One region of the Gracilibacillus sp. D59 genome, then DNA from elsewhere that is predicted to be linked to it. Evidence: predicted binding sites of a transcription regulator. Region 1 holds the regulator's gene; the other holds the start of a gene.
The links. The regulator LexA, encoded in region 1, represses DNA repair genes until DNA is damaged. The targets are predictions, from matches to a motif close to CGAACATATGTTCG.
Positions count from the first base shown of each region.

Region 2: the regulator LexA is predicted to act here: its motif matches at 2,903-2,916, upstream of ACTWP4_RS11755 (DNA polymerase IV).

Region 1 covers NZ_JBQQCK010000005.1:4,615-12,840, reverse strand. The annotation lists gene ACTWP4_RS10050 (CotY/CotZ family spore coat protein) at 1-122, opposite strand, end outside; gene ACTWP4_RS10045 (DUF378 domain-containing protein) at 749-1,045, opposite strand; gene ACTWP4_RS10040 (hypothetical protein) at 1,180-1,521, opposite strand; gene ACTWP4_RS10035 (hypothetical protein) at 1,847-2,032, shown strand; gene lexA (transcriptional repressor LexA) at 2,195-2,815, opposite strand; gene ACTWP4_RS10025 (YneB family resolvase-like protein) at 3,078-3,740, shown strand; gene ACTWP4_RS10020 (DUF896 domain-containing protein) at 3,835-4,062, shown strand; gene tkt (transketolase) at 4,229-6,229, shown strand; gene ACTWP4_RS10010 (YneF family protein) at 6,363-6,587, shown strand; gene ACTWP4_RS10005 (cytochrome c biogenesis CcdA family protein) at 6,702-7,406, shown strand; gene ACTWP4_RS10000 (Na(+)/H(+) antiporter subunit B) at 7,450-7,875, shown strand; gene ACTWP4_RS09995 (DUF2621 family protein) at 8,014-8,226, opposite strand, start outside.
Region 2 covers NZ_JBQQCK010000006.1:53,184-61,409, reverse strand. The annotation lists gene ACTWP4_RS11760 (o-succinylbenzoate--CoA ligase) at 140-1,582, shown strand; gene ACTWP4_RS11755 (DNA polymerase IV) at 1,636-2,886, opposite strand; gene ACTWP4_RS11750 (DUF1541 domain-containing protein) at 3,042-3,602, shown strand; gene ACTWP4_RS11745 (ferritin-like domain-containing protein) at 3,767-4,219, opposite strand; gene ACTWP4_RS11740 (ABC transporter ATP-binding protein) at 4,591-5,436, shown strand; gene ACTWP4_RS11735 (hydrolase) at 5,645-5,965, shown strand; gene ACTWP4_RS11730 (hypothetical protein) at 6,069-6,626, shown strand; gene ytkD (RNA deprotection pyrophosphohydrolase) at 6,649-7,131, shown strand; gene metK (methionine adenosyltransferase) at 7,462-8,226, shown strand, end outside.

The DNA of each region.
Region 1 (8,226 bases):
CATAGTTGGTCTACAACGTTATCTTGTGCATCAGCAATCGCGCGGACAACATCGCAGACACATCCATTTTCATTAGTGATTACAGCGCCTACTTCATTATCGCAATCCTTTTTTTTACTCATTACATACACTCCTATTTAGAAAAATTCCATAACAATAACAATTTATGTATAGATTGGATTTTGGTATAGATGTAAGCCTTGTTTCCTATAAGTTAATAACAGAAATTCCTGTAAAAACATCATAATTTTATAAATTTCTCTATACTAAAAAAGCAGTGCCGAATGCTAGCATTAACGCTGTATTCCCCCTCATACCCATCACTAATAAGTGATGGGTTTCATTTTTAATTTTGATTATGCTATAATTCCAAAGAAGGGAAATATATTCCCTTCTCATTGTGTTCAGTCCTTACCATTTACTACTTACATGTGGAAGCTAGCCTAAGTCATAAATTAATATCCCATCCCTGTGGATTAAGTTTGAAATAAGATATCGAGGGCTAGATTTTTTCTTTCTCTTTTATATCATCAAACAATTCTTGTAAAATAACTAAAATTTATCTCCGTGCTTCTAATAAATATTTGTACATATAAAGTGGAGGCATTCCATATCAAACTCTACATTCTCCAACGCCTATTAATAATAAGTGGTGGGTTTTCTTTAAAATAAAAATGGACCGGTGTGGAACAACCGGTCCTAACAAATGGCGTGATATTATGAATAACCAAAATGGCAAAATAATTGATTATTTCTCTTTATCGTTGTTAAATTCAGTCGGATCATTTTCCTCTGCAAACTCAGTAGAATAAGTTAAGTTTCTACCTTTCGCAGTTTCTTTTTCATCCTCATCTGCTGGAGCAAACAATAAAGGCAAGCAACATAAAGCGCCGATTCCTACTAATGTATAGATTAATCTGGAAAGTGCAGCATCTTGTCCTCCGAATATAGATGCAACTAAATCAAATTGAAATAATCCAATTAAGCCCCAGTTTATACCACCAATAATTACTAATGCTAAAGCAATACGTTGTAAGGTATTCATCTGTATCGCCTCCTTTTTAGAATAATGTTCGAACTTATTATTAGTTTATTTTTCCTAAATATACGATCTATTATTAGATTTATGCAATAAAAAAGACAGCCTTAGCTGCCCACTTTTATCTCAACAGATTCAAACTACTCTTCAATAATCACCAAAACTTTCTTCCTTATAGCTGCATTAAAATGATTTCGTTTTTTCTCTTTGCGTTTAGCATAGAAAGTATATTCCGTGAATTGTTCTGATCTATCGGTTTGCAGTACCTTTAAATTATTCACATGCGTCAGCTGTTTTAATTCTCGTATTTCCTCAACAGCTTTTCTTATAACGGGTTCCAGGAAGGCAATATAAGGTTCGCTGATTTTAAATATATTATTGTTACGTAATGTAGTTTGATCTTTCTGGATAACTTCAATAGCCATCGATAAAAATAAATAACGGCATGCTATTTTAAATTCTTCATCAGTAATATTCCTCATTAATTTCACCCTATCAACAAGAACGTTAGTTCCCATCATGCGCCCAATTATTAAGTTTATGCAAATTGTATTTATTGGAAGGATTTTTACAGTTTGTGTCGAAAGTAATAGTTTTATAAGACACAGGAAAGAGCACACAAGATCGATATTAATTAAAAACATCTGTAGACGTCAAAGATCAGAACAGTTAACCCCCCGAAGAGTATTCAGAAGGTGAAGTGAACGAAGATTTCGCAGATAAAGCAATTGAAACGGTAGATGAAATTAATACCATTTATAAATCTGATGTCATTATGTTTATGATAAAGAAAACGGAATTGAAATAATGGAAGAAATAAGAGAATTTACATCCTTAGATACATTCAACAAAAGAGAATTAAACAATAAAGAAATGGAAGTGCAAGTAATATTATCGGAATTACAATTGTACTTACTTAATGAAAAACCAGAAACCCCATTTAATGAAAATTACAAAGAATTAATAAGCAAATTAAAAATACCTACCGAATAAGTAGGTGCTCAGGCTGTTGAGAAAGTAAATTTTCAACAGCCTATTTTTTTGAAATAAACTCCATACATAATAATATTATGGTAAATAATATAAAGTAATATTGTTAACAAAAAAAGTACGTCTTAGCTAAAGAACGCACTTTTAAATATAACCAGAACTTATTTAAATGTTTCGATATAATCCAACAACTTTTCCTAGAATACTAACATTATTATAGATTAGCGGATCCATGGTTGCATTTTCAGGCTGGAGGCGTATATGATCCTTCTCTTTAAAGAAACGTTTCACGGTAGCTTCACTGTCTTCTGTCATTGCAACTACAATATCACCGTTTTCTGCTGTGTTTTGTTGTTTGACGATTACTTTGTCTCCATCTAATATCCCTGCTTCGATCATACTGTCTCCTTCAATGATAAGTACAAATAACTGTTCAGCTACATGCATATCGTTATGGGGAATCGGTATATATTCTTCAATGTTCTCAACTGCGGTGATAGGAAGACCAGCTGTTACTTTCCCGATAACTGGCGCAAATGTAGCTTCCGTTTTTGGAATTTCCAGTTCTCCATCTTGTGGAAGTATCTCTATGGCTCTTGGCTTGGTTGGATCGCGTCTAATATAGCCTTTCTTCTCCAATCGCGCTAAATGACCATGTACAGTTGAACTTGATGCTAAACCAACAGCTTCCCCAATCTCACGAACAGATGGTGGATATCCTTTTAGCTCTACTTGCTCTTTAATATATGCTAATATCTCCTCTTGTCGTTTTGATAGATTTGTCATATTTAAATCTCCTTACACGTATTATTTATTAATCAAAGTATAGCACAGCAAAGTAATTTTTACAAACATTCGTTCGAGAAAACTATTGACATGAACACCTGTTCGTGTATAATAAAGATACGAACAAAAGTTCTGTGGAGGGATTTTTTATGTTAAAAAATATATCTAAAGTTGACATCTTTTATTTAATTGCATTTATACTAGCTCTTGTCTTTTTTTATATTTCAGCCGTAACTAGCATATAGAATAAAGGAGTAAATCTATGAAGAAAGTGATCATTTATTGTCGAGTTAGTACAGATAAGGAAGTACAAGAAACATCTATTAAAAGGCAGCAAGAAGAATTGCAATTGTTTGCAAATAAATATAATTTTGAAATCATCAAAATAATAGCCGAAAAACAAAGCGGGTATGAAATTGAACGAGAAGGTATTTTTGAAATGTTAGAGGAATTTCATAATGGTAATGCAGACACACTATTGGTTCAAGATGAAACAAGACTTGGAAGAGGAAATACGAAAATCGCATTACTTCATCAATTGAATCGATTACGTGTTAACATATATACGCTGTCACATAATGGTGAATTACAACTATCAGAAGGCGATTCAATGGTGTTACAAATTGTCTCGATAGTAGAAGAATACCAACGGAAATTACATAACGCTAAAATTAAAAGAGGAATGAAAAAGGCGGTAAGCAACGGTTTCAATCCAGCTGAAAACCTTTCAAATCAGCATCTTGCTAAAGGTAGAGAACGAAAAGAATTTCCGATAGAAGAAGTAATCAGGTTAAAAGAGAATAACTTAACTTTTAAAGAGATTGCATCCGTTTTAAGAGGAATGGGTTATGACGTATCTAAAGCAACTGTCCATCGTCGGTATCAAGAATACCAATCACTTGAAAACTTACAAAATCAAGATTAGAATGAAGATAGAGTATACTATTCGTGTATACTCTTTTTTGCATTGTAGAATTATGATAAATGAACAGTTATTAGAAAAGAGGTGTCAAATCTCTATGTTATCAAAGGAAAAAATTGCTCGTATTAATGAGCTAGCAAATAAAGCAAAAAAAGAAGGGTTAACGAATGAAGAAAAGCAAGAACAACAATCTTTGCGTGAGGCCTATCTAAAAAACGTTAGAAAATCATTTAAAAATCATATGAAAGGGATGACAGTCGTTGATCCTAACGGGAATGATGTCACTCCGGAAAAAGTAAAACATTTAAAAGAGAAGAAAAAGTAGTGATTTCTACTTTTTCTTCAAAATCTGAAAAAATATATCAAAAACTGATATTTCTAAAGAAATTACTCGCTTTTTGACTTGATATACTTGTCTTTAAAGTGATTTCGTTATAGGATTATAAATGTGCGTACATATTTTGCAAATTTGAAAGGGGACAAATTTAACAATGGCAAAGCAAATTGAACAAATGTCTATTAATGCAATTAGAACATTGTCAATAGACGCGATTGAAAAAGCTAATTCTGGTCATCCAGGATTGCCAATGGGTGCGGCTCCAATGGCATATACTCTTTGGACAGAACACATGAATCATAACCCAAAAAGCTCTAAATGGTTTAATCGTGACCGTTTTGTATTATCTGCAGGTCATGGATCTATGTTACTTTACAGCCTACTACACTTGTCAGGTTATGATGTAACAATTGACGACTTAAAAGGATTCCGTCAATGGGATTCAAAAACTCCAGGTCACCCGGAAGTACACCATACTGATGGGGTGGAAGCTACTACTGGTCCATTAGGCCAAGGTATTGCGATGAGTGTTGGTATGGCAATGGCTGAAAAACACTTAGCTGCAAAATATAATAAAGATAATTATAATGTAGTAGACCACAATACATTTGCAATTGTTAGTGATGGAGATCTAATGGAAGGTATCTCACATGAATCTGCCTCTCTAGCTGGTCACTTAAAATTAGGTAAACTAATTGCTTTATATGACTCTAATGATATTTCATTAGATGGTGACTTAAACAAGTCATTCTCTGAGAATATAGAAGATCGTTTCAAAGCGTATGGATGGCAAGTAATCCGTGTTGAAGATGGTACGGATACAGAATCAATTTCAAAAGCTATTGCAGATGCTAAAGCGAATACAGACCAACCAACTCTAATTGAAGTAAAAACTGTAATTGGTTACGGTTCACCTAACAAATCTGCTTCATCTGCTTCTCATGGTGCGCCACTTGGAGAAGACGAAGTTAAATTAACAAAAGAGTTCTATAAGTGGGAGCATGAGGATTTCCATGTACCTGATGAAGTATATCAAGATTTTGAAACAAAAATCGTTGAAAAAGGTAAAGCAGTAGAACAAGAGTGGAAGGAATTATTCGATTCTTATAAGGAAGCATACCCTGAACTAGGTCAGGAATTAGACAATGCAATTAATAATAAACTACCTGAAGGCTGGGATCAAGATTTACCAGTATATGAAGCAGGTAAAGATGAAGCTGCTACACGTGCTACATCTGGTGAAGTATTAAATGCAATTGCTAAAACTGTACCATCATTATTCGGTGGTAGCGCAGACTTAGCAGGCTCTAATAAAACTAATTTAAAAGATACTGGTGATTTCTCAGCTGCTACACCTGACCAACGAAATATTTGGTTTGGCGTGCGTGAATTTGCAATGGCAGCTGCGTTAAATGGTATGGCATTACACGGTGGACTAAAAGTATTCGGTGGTACATTCTTTGTATTCAGTGACTACTTACGTCCGGCAGTTCGTCTATCTGCTATTCAAAATCTGCCTGTAACTTATGTGTTAACACATGATTCGATAGCTGTAGGTGAAGATGGCCCAACACATGAACCAGTAGAACAATTAGCAGCGTTTAGAGCAATGCCAAATCTTTCAGTTATTCGTCCAGCTGACGGTAATGAAGTACAAGCTGCTTGGCGTTTAGCGATTGAATCTACTTCACAGCCAACAGCATTAGTGCTTACTCGTCAAGGACTTCCTACTTTAGAAGGAACTGCTGAAAAAGCATATGAAGGTGTGAAAAAAGGTGGTTATGTAGTAAGTCCTGCTGCTAAAGAAACTCCAGATGCTATTCTTGTTGCAACTGGTTCTGAAGTGCAGCTTGCAGTAAAAGCACAAAAAGCATTAAAAGAAGAAGGTAAAGACGTAAGTGTTGTAAGTATTCCATCATGGGATCGTTTCGAAAAACAAGACGCAGCATACAAAGAATCTGTATTACCAAGTGCTGTAACAAAACGTGTTGCGATTGAAATGGCTTCTTCATTAGGTTGGGATCGTTATGTCGGTCTTGAAGGTAAAATTATTGCAATCGACAAATTCGGTGCATCCGCAAATGGAAACAAGATTATTGAAGAATACGGATTCACTGTAGAAAATGTCGTAAAACACGTAAACGAATTATTCTAATACATTAAAATGGGACAGAGGGCAGGTTCCTCGTCCCATTTTTTATCGTACATAAGTTAATATACAAGTGCTTGTATTATTAAATAACTTTTACTATACTGTATAAGAGACAAGTTTAAGGAGGAACGATCGAATGAGCACTATTCTTTGGATTATATTTATCGTGGTTGCTCTTTTAGCCGGGGTTGCCCTAGGCTTTTTTATCGCGAGAAAATATATGATGAACTATTTAAAGAAAAACCCACCAATTAATGAACAAATGCTAAGAACATTAATGATGCAAATGGGGCAGAAGCCATCACAAAAGAAAATCAAACAAATGATGCGCTCCATGAACAATCAAATGGATAACAAATAAAAACGCATTGTAACATAATTGTCGAATTAGAATCCTTGCTATCAAACAGCAAGGGTTTTATCATATTTATAGAAGTGTATATCTATAAATATCGTGGAGTCTGGAGTGACAAAGTTGAATGAAGTAAATATTTTTATCGCATTTGGTGCAGGTTTTTTATCATTTATCTCCCCGTGTGTCTTACCACTGTACCCTGCATTCCTTTCATACATCACTGGTATGAGTGTGAATGATATCAAAGAAGAAAAAGCAATGGTTAACTATAAAAGTATTCTACATACAATATTTTTTCTGTTAGGGTTCTCTAGTATATTTATTATTCTCGGTTTCACCACGAGTTTTATTGGTGAATTTTTAACGAGATGGGACGATTTAATTAGACAGATAGGTGCGATCCTAATTATCTTTTTCGGACTTATAATAGTAGGTGCCTTAAATTTTAATTTCTTAATGAAAGAGAAAAAAGTACACTTTAAAAATAGGCCTGCGGGTTTCATTGGATCACTTATTATTGGTATGGCATTTTCACTAGGATGGACACCGTGTACAGGTCCCATTCTTATGGCTGTCATTTCTCTTGCTGCAACAAACACTGAACTGGGAATTATATTAATGACTTCTTATTCATTAGGTTTCGCCATACCTTTCTTTATTCTTGCCTTTTCTATTGGTAAAATGAAATGGATCAAGAGAAACTCACAAAAGTTAGTGAAAATCGGTGGATACGTGATGATTTTTATGGGGTTCTTCTTATTTTTCGATTTAATGACAAAGCTCACATCATTTCTATCAGGATTTTTTAACTTTCAAGGATTTTAACAAACAGATAGAGATATACTAACTATATTCGGAGGGGAAAGCTATGGTAAGAACTAATGACTTAATTTTAAAAACGATGACAGTTTTAATCGCTTTTATTTTATTTGGGTTTGCAGTAAATTTATTTTTTGCAGGGCACAATGAACCGGGCGGAGGTTTCATAGGGGGTTTAATGACGGCGGCAGCAATTGTTCTGATGTATATGGCTTATGGTGAGAAAGCTGTTAATAAAGTATTGCCATTTAATTATCGTACTCTGATCGCGCTTGGCTTGATTATTGCTATTGCTACTAGTGTTGGCTCCTTCCTGTTTGGTCAGCCCTTCCTTAGCCAAACATTTGATTATTTTCACATTCCTGTCTTTGGAGAGGTGGAGCTGGCAACGGCACTATTATTTGATTTAGGTGTTTATTTAACGGTTATTGGTGTAACAATGACAATTGTTTTAACTATTTCCAGTGACCGATAAAGTAAGACTTCCAAAAGTGATCGTTTCTGTATACCACATGATTCTAACGTCGATACCTCTACTGACAGTTTTTCAGGAATTTAGAGTGGGGGTTACGGGCTATTTTTCACCATGCTAAAAAAACGCAGCAAGACACGTTTAACGTAAATTTCGGCGTGTTCTTGCTGCGTATTTTTTATTGTTGTAATCTTCAGGTGAGTATTGAAAGAAATGTTCATATTGATTCATATCGATGGATTTTTCTTTTAGTTTTTTTCGCAAAAATTTATGATCTCGTTTAGGTGTTGCCATAATATAGCCTTGAATTAATGTTTCTTGTGTAATTGCTTTTTCATGCTTCTCAAGAGCTAA
Region 2 (8,226 bases), on a different contig from region 1:
GTCCGCCAACATCGAAAAATGGGTGTTATCCTACCAAATAACGTACTATATGTCCACCCAACCGCACGCAGAATCACTGAAGGGTATCCCACTTCGCAGACGGGGAGATGCACGGTTTTTTAGAAATTGAGAAGAAGGTGTGAGAAGAATGGAACATTGGCTGACGAAACGGGTTTATTTAACACCAGACAACATTGCGATCGAGTTGAGTAATGGTGATACGGTGACGTTTGCTGAATTATATGAGAAAGCATGTGAATTTGCTTCCAAAATATATTCGATTCATCCAAAAGGTCATATCGCTATGTTATCGAACAATTCAATCGATATGGTGGTTACTTTTTGGGCTTGTACATATTTAAATGTCCCAGTGGTTTTTCTTAATACGCGATTAACTGCTAGAGAATGGCAGGTACAATGTGAGGATGCAGATGTCAAAACCGTTATTTATGCTGATCAGTACAAGGAGAGTGTTCAGTCGTTGACTTTGTCGACTTATCCTTTTTCTGATATTCATTCTTTTCAAACTTCGGAGTGCACATTGACTTCCGATATGGACTCTGATTTAGTTTGTTCGATGATGTTTACTTCGGGAACAACAGGTCGGGCAAAACCTGTGATCCATACTTATCACAACCATTGGTCCAGTGCAGTAGCGTCTGCTTTAAACCTAGGATTGATGCCAAGCGACAAATGGCTCGCATGTCTTCCGTTATTCCATATCGGCGGCTTATCGATTTTATTCAAAAGTGTGATATATGGTATGCCGGTTTATTTATTAGAGCGATTTGATGAAGAAAAGATACACAATGCGATAATGGAGCAGAATGTTACCATTATCTCCGTTGTAGCGATAACTTGTTCTCGATTGTTGGAACGGTTAGCTGATGGTTATTATCCGAGTTCGTTTCGTTGTATGTTGCTAGGTGGTGGACCTGCACCCAAACCATTATTAGAGAAGGCGAAAGAAAAACATGTTCCGATTGTACAAACTTATGGCATGACCGAGACATGTTCGCAAATTGTGACACTTAACGAAGCTGATGCTTTCCGAAAATTAGGTTCTGCCGGAAAACCACTTTTCACGGCATCCTTGCAAATTCAAGCTGACAATACGAGAGCTAAGCCCAACCAAGTTGGTGAAATTGTTGTACAGGGGCCAATGATAACACCAGGATATTATCGTCGGGAGCAAGCTAATAAAGAAGCTTTTCAAAATGGATGGTTTCATACCGGTGATTTAGGTTATCTGGATGAAGAAGGCTTCCTGTTTGTGGTTGATCGACGTAGTGACTTAATCATTTCTGGTGGTGAAAATATCTATCCAGCTGAGGTAGAAGAAGTACTCTTATCATTTAAAGGTGTGCAAGAAGCGGGAGTGACGGCGATAGAAGATAGTAAATGGGGACAAGTCCCTGTTGCCTATATAGTAACAGCGAACGAAAAGGTGACAGCTGATCAATTGCTGGTACATTGTCGCGAAAGACTCGCTTCATTTAAAGTCCCGAAGCAGATTTATTTCCGTGATCACCTGCCACGAAACGCGACTAACAAACTGCAAAGGCATCGATTGAGAAGTTAGTTGATCGTAAAATAAAAAGACAGCATTGCTCCAATCAATAGCTGTCTTTTTTATTATGCATAATGTCCCCCGATTTTTTTGCTTCTTTCCCTTGTAATCCCGGCTTCGGTATAGCTTGTTGCACGTAAAATAGCAGTCGATCCATATTTGGCCCGAATTGTATCCATTACATAACCGATATCCTTTTTTTTCGGTTGATCTTCAAATAAATTCAACTGTGTCTCGATATCATCATACAGGTTATTCAATGATACGGTGACACGACGAATTTTACTATGGCGATTATAAAATTGATGAAATAGTTGTAAGCATATATGATAAATATCCATGGTCACATTAGTAGGCAAATGAAGGGAACGTGAGCGATGAAAACCACCACTATTATCGGCATAGCCAATCCCCAAGTGAATCGTTCTACCTGCTCTTTGATGGGTGCGGGCACGCCTGCATACTTCTTCGCATAAATCGAGAATACAAGTTAATGTCTCTTCTGCCGTGTAATCTCGTAATAAGGTAATACCGTGTCCGAAACCTTTTTGTTCTTCCTTGTTACCAAAAGAATCATAAACAGGGCTTAAATCAACGCCCCACGCATGCCAGTATAACTGCTCCCCGATCACACCGAACCGTTTTTTTAATCTGTCCAAGCGGTAGTTAGCCAGTTGTCCCAAATAAACAATTCCCATACGATTTAGGTGTATGGTCAGTCGTCTGCCGATTCCCCATATTTTTTCAATTGGAACCGGCCATAATAAACGCTCAACATCTTGATAACGACATGTAGCAATCCCGGTTTTTTTCGCATATAAATCCATGACTACTTTCGCCAAAAACTTGTTGTCGCCAATTCCAATCGCACAGGTTAATCCCATCGTGTCATATATTTCATCTTTAATCATTTGAGCAACATGGCGTGCATTTCCATATAAATGTTCTAATCCATCGACAGTAATCCACATCTCATCAACGGAATAGGGATGGATCGCTTCTTTGGGAACATAATGATGCAACAATTTGGTGATTTGCATTGACATATTAACGTAATCGCCCATTTTTGCCTCAACGACATAGATAGCGGGATCTTTAGGCAACTCGAAGTACCTACTCACATTTTTGACGCCATGCCGTTGTTTTAAAGCTGGGGAAGCTGCAAGAATAATACTGCCGGATCGATTTTTATCACCAACAACAGCAAGCATGGTTGTCATCGGATCCAACCCGCGTTTGACACATTCAATACTTGCATAAAAGGATCGCATGTCGATACAAAGCACATTATGTTTAGGAAAAGAGCTATAATCCATCGTCCAACACCTCTAACGAACGTTTGTTCTATTTATTAGTATAGTCTATGTATGTAAAAAATAAAAGTGTTAAAATATAGTAATTAAGGTGACACTATTCAAAGGATTCCAGTCAGAACTAACATCTGACAAAGTACAATAACGAGGTGAATGATATGAAAAAAATATTAATCAGTTTATCATTAGGCATTGCTGTCCTTTTATCTGCTTGTGGTGCTCAAGAAGACTCTCCGGTTGAAGAATCCAATCAAAATGGTGACAACGAGATGGACCATGCTAAGATGGGTCACACCAGTTCAAGAGAAGTACCGGAAGGATTAAAAGAAGCTGAAAATCCTGTTTATGAAGTAGGAAGTAACGCCATTATTACTGAGGCTCATATGCAAGGAATGAAAGGTAAAGAAGCCACTATTGTTGGAGCATATAACACATCTACATATAGTGTTTCTTACACACCTACAGATGGTGGTGAAAGAGTAGAAGATCATAAATGGGTTATACATGAAGAAATCGACAAAGCAGGAGATAAACCTTATCAACCTGGAGATGAAGTGACATTAAATGCATCACATATGGAAGGAATGAAAGGTGCTACTGCTGAAATTGATTCAGTAGAGCAAACAACTGTGTATATGGTTGATTTTACTACTGAAAATGGTGAGGAAGTAAAAAATCACAAGTGGGTAGTGGAAAGTGAGTTATCACCAATTGAATAGTAAAAGCGTGAATGATAGACCTTAGTGTTAACATCATGTTGAAGGGGATAGCATCCAATCAATCATATAGAGAATAAAGGACCATTTTTAAAGTGGTCCTTTCTCTTCTTCTGCTTAGGCTACTACAGTTGATATCCCTAGTTTTAGTAAACGCGTAACCACTTTTAAGTTTTATGACGCATAAAATACAAAAACCAAACAGCGTGATTTTGTTCGTCTGCGGCAGCACGTGTGAATGTTTCTTTAATGTTTGCTCCAGTTCTATCGGCCATATCCAAATAAAAATCCACAGCTTCCTGCTCATCATTAAAAGCAAAATCAATTCCATCCCTATAATTGTTTGGGCAATTTTCTGTAATAGTGTAAGTTGGTTTCTGACCTGTTAAATTCACATAAATATTAGTAAAATCTTTTAAGTGTTTCTTTTCGTCATTTTGAATTTCGAGAATCTGGTTGATTTGTTTTGAATTGGGTGCCATTTTTGCAAGCTTGTCATAACATGATATAGCACTATATTCCGCGTTGATTGCTTTTTGAATATCTGAAAGAAAAAGAGACTGATTGGAAGGACGATAGTATCCAGCGTATGGAAAAGCATTGTTATAATATGAATTCATATTGATTCCCCTTAATTATTGGTATTTATTTATGTATATGAATTCCCTATAGGTAGGTGTGCTAGTACTATAATTTCTATTTTATCACAGTGCTAAACGTCTGTAAGCCCCTCACTGACCATAGTCTCACTTTATAGAAACTTCTATGGTTTATATATAATGGAATAATAAGACAATCCGGTATATGAAATTAAACTTAATGTATATATAATATTAGGAAATGAGAGGCCATGAATGAGAGAAAATATTGAAAACGATTCTCAAACTCATTGACTTCCTTAACAAAAGCTAATAAACTAGAGACAGAGTAAAAGTTTGAATCGAAGATATTAAAGAAGGCCCGAACAGTGTGAATAAGGGAGAGGTTCAGCATGGAAACACTAGTAACAAAAGATTTGACGCTTGGATATGGTGATGAAGTTATTATAGATGAATTGGATATTACGATCCCTAAAGGAGAAATAACAGTCTTTATTGGTGGAAATGGTTGTGGCAAATCAACATTGTTACGTTCATTAGCACGATTAATGAAACCAAAACAAGGTGATGTTGTTTTAAATGGGGAAGATATTGCAAAAATTCCAACAAAAGAAGTTGCGAAACAATTAGCTATTTTGCCGCAAAGTCCTATCAGTCCGGAAGGCTTAACGGTAGAAGATCTGGTGAAACAAGGAAGACATCCATATAAAACAATGTTTAAGCGTTGGTCTGAAGAAGACGAAAAGGCTGTCACAGAAGCATTAGATGCGACAAATATGGCAGACTTGAAGGACCGTGCTGTTGATTCCTTATCAGGTGGTCAACGCCAGCGTGCGTGGATTGCGATGACACTTGCTCAAGGTACAGATACCATATTATTAGATGAGCCCACTACTTATTTAGACATGACACACCAAATTGAAATTCTGGATTTGCTTTTTGAATTAAATGAGCGACGTAAAAGTACAATTGTCATGGTGTTACATGATTTGAATTTAGCTTGTCGTTATGCGCACCATATCGTTGCAATTAAAGATAAACAAGTATATGCTCAAGGAAAACCAGAAGAAATTGTTAACTGTAATCTGGTTCATGATGTATTTCAAATGAAAGCTGATGTATTATATGATCCGATGTTCGGTACACCTATGTGTATTCCACACGGTCGAGGACGTTGTCTTATTAAAGAAGCTGTCGCAGAGTCCAAACAACAACAAATGCAATCTATCGGTAATTAAAAAAAGCCCTGTATTCCTAGAATGCAGGGCTTTTTGTATGCAAAAAACAATTATGTTCACCCTATATAAGCAACTTTCACTCCTATGAACTTGGTAAAGTGTTTTTCTTTACCAAGTTAGCTCAAAGCCTGAGCTACACGTGCTTTTGATCTAGATCTGCATGTTTCTAATTAATTTACATACAATACCTGTGAAGAGGTGAAAAAACATGGAAAAGAAAACATACTACGTCAATATTGCTTCACAGGAAATCTCCCAAATCCCATATGGTAACAATGCGGAATACACTATTCAGGCAACAGATGAAGAAGTCTTTCTGCTAAGAGAAAAATTTAATGAGATACACGAAGATGATATAGGAACATTCGTTCGTGCTCATATTCCTTTTGTCCAGTATCATCAAGATCCTGAAAATGATGATTATGATACTGATTTACAGGACGTCATGCAAAAGATCTATCAATTAGCAACACCTGAAACAAAGCAAGCCATGGACGAATCCGGAATCAATCCAAAAAGTGAGAAATAAATGAAACAAATCGGTAGGTCTATACGTCTAATTTTATAAATAAATGTTTACAATAGATAGTAAAAGGAATAGATAAATAAAAGGACGTAAGGAGGGAGAAACCATGAAAAAAATCATCACGATCGTAACATTTGTAGTCCTTTTTGTATTTGCGATTGTCATGATCAATCAACCAACTGTCGAGCAAATGTATGCAAAACAAGATCAGATACATGCACAAAAAAATATCGGACTCAAACAAATTCAAGTTGACAATATCAAGCAAATAACAGAGACAAATGACATTACACACGAAGAAATAGTGAAACTGACAGATAAATTTATGGATCTATTAGTACAGGAAATTGATGATCATTATAAAGTGGTACGATTCAATACAAAAGAGGAACTTACAAATGCTTTTGAGCCTTATATTGTAAAAGAAGCAGTAAAACCTTATATTGATTTCTACTATAAAGAAAAAGAAGACGGTTTGTATATAGTCCCAACAGAAACACCACCATGGTTTGAAAAGGACAAAGATTATGAGAAAGAATCAGAAGGTAACAAAGTAACGATTACACAAACTAATGAAAATGAATTATATGGTACGTATACGATTGAAATTGTATTTAAAAAAATAGATAGTAAATGGAAAATAGCAAACATTAGCCATAAGTAAAAATTAAAGGTAGTATAGAGTTATGAAAACTTTTTATGATTATTATAATAACAAAATACAATTATCATTCGAAAATCAGCCGTTTGATTCAGACCCAAAGCATGTCTGGGTGATTTGCCGTTTCGAAAAGAAGTGGTTGTTAACAAAACATAAAAATCGTGGACTGGAATTTCCAGGCGGTAAAGTAGAACAAAATGAAACGCCGAAACAAGCAGCAATAAGAGAAGTACTAGAGGAGACGGGAGGCGAAGTAGATCAAATCAATTATATTGGACAATATTTCGTATCTGGAAAAAGAGAAAAGCTGGCGAAAAATATCTACTTTGCAATAGTGAAAAAGTTGAATGAGCAAGATTCTTACTACGAAACAGAAGGACCAGTTTTGTTAGAAAATCTTCCTGACAATATTAAATCCAATGAAAGATATAGTTTTATAATGAAAGATAATGTTTTAACACATAGTCTGGACTATATCGAAAAAATAATTGAACCAACGTATAGCTAACGGATGGCTATGCGTTTTTCTTTGAGGAGAGTAATCCAGATCATGCAGTTTAATCGGTTGACTTTATTTCATGAATCCGATACGATATATGCTATAATTATGAAGACAAACTCTAGACTCACACAAATTAAAGTCTAGAGTCATATATTTTATTATAACCAAGTAATTTTATCGGATTAATCAGGTAATTTGCCTCGTGCATTTTTTATGGAAAAGTTGTATAGTTGAAGATGTAGATTTTTTTACTCACATAAATTCTTTAATTAGACTTTTATATAAAAGTGAATGATGAAAGTCTTGGTGGAAACTAAGAGGGAGGAAACAAAGAACATGGCGAAAAATAGACGCTTATTCACATCAGAATCAGTTACAGAAGGTCATCCGGATAAAATTTGTGACCAGATATCTGATGCAATCTTAGATGAAATTTTATCAAAGGATCCAAATGCAAGAGTAGCTTGTGAAACAACGGTAACTACTGGATTAATACTAGTCTCTGGTGAGATTACTACATCCACATATGTAGATATTCCTAAAATCGTACGTAATACGATTAAAGAGATTGGTTATACAAGAGCGAAGTATGGCTTTGATGCAGAAACTTGTGGTGTATTAACAGCTATTGATGAACAATCAGCTGATATTGCAGGTGGTGTTGATCAGGCACTTGAGGCAAGAGAAGGCCAAATGACAGATAATGAAATCGAAGCAATTGGTGCAGGTGACCAAGGGCTTATGTTTGGTTATGCTAATAATGAAACACCAGAATTAATGCCACTTCCAATCAGCTTGGCACACCGACTAGCAAAACAATTATCAGATGTTCGAAAAAATAAAACGTTAGATTATCTACGTCCTGATGGAAAAACACAAGTAACAGTGGAATACGATGAAAATGACAATCCTCAACGTATTGATGCCATTGTTATTTCAACACAACATCATCAAGATATTACCTTAGAGCAAATTCAACATGATGTAAAAGAACATGTTATAAAACCAGTTGTACCTGCTGAATTGTTGGATGAGGACACAAAATACTTCATCAACCCAACTGGACGTTTTGTTATCGGAGGTCCTCAAGGTGATGCAGGT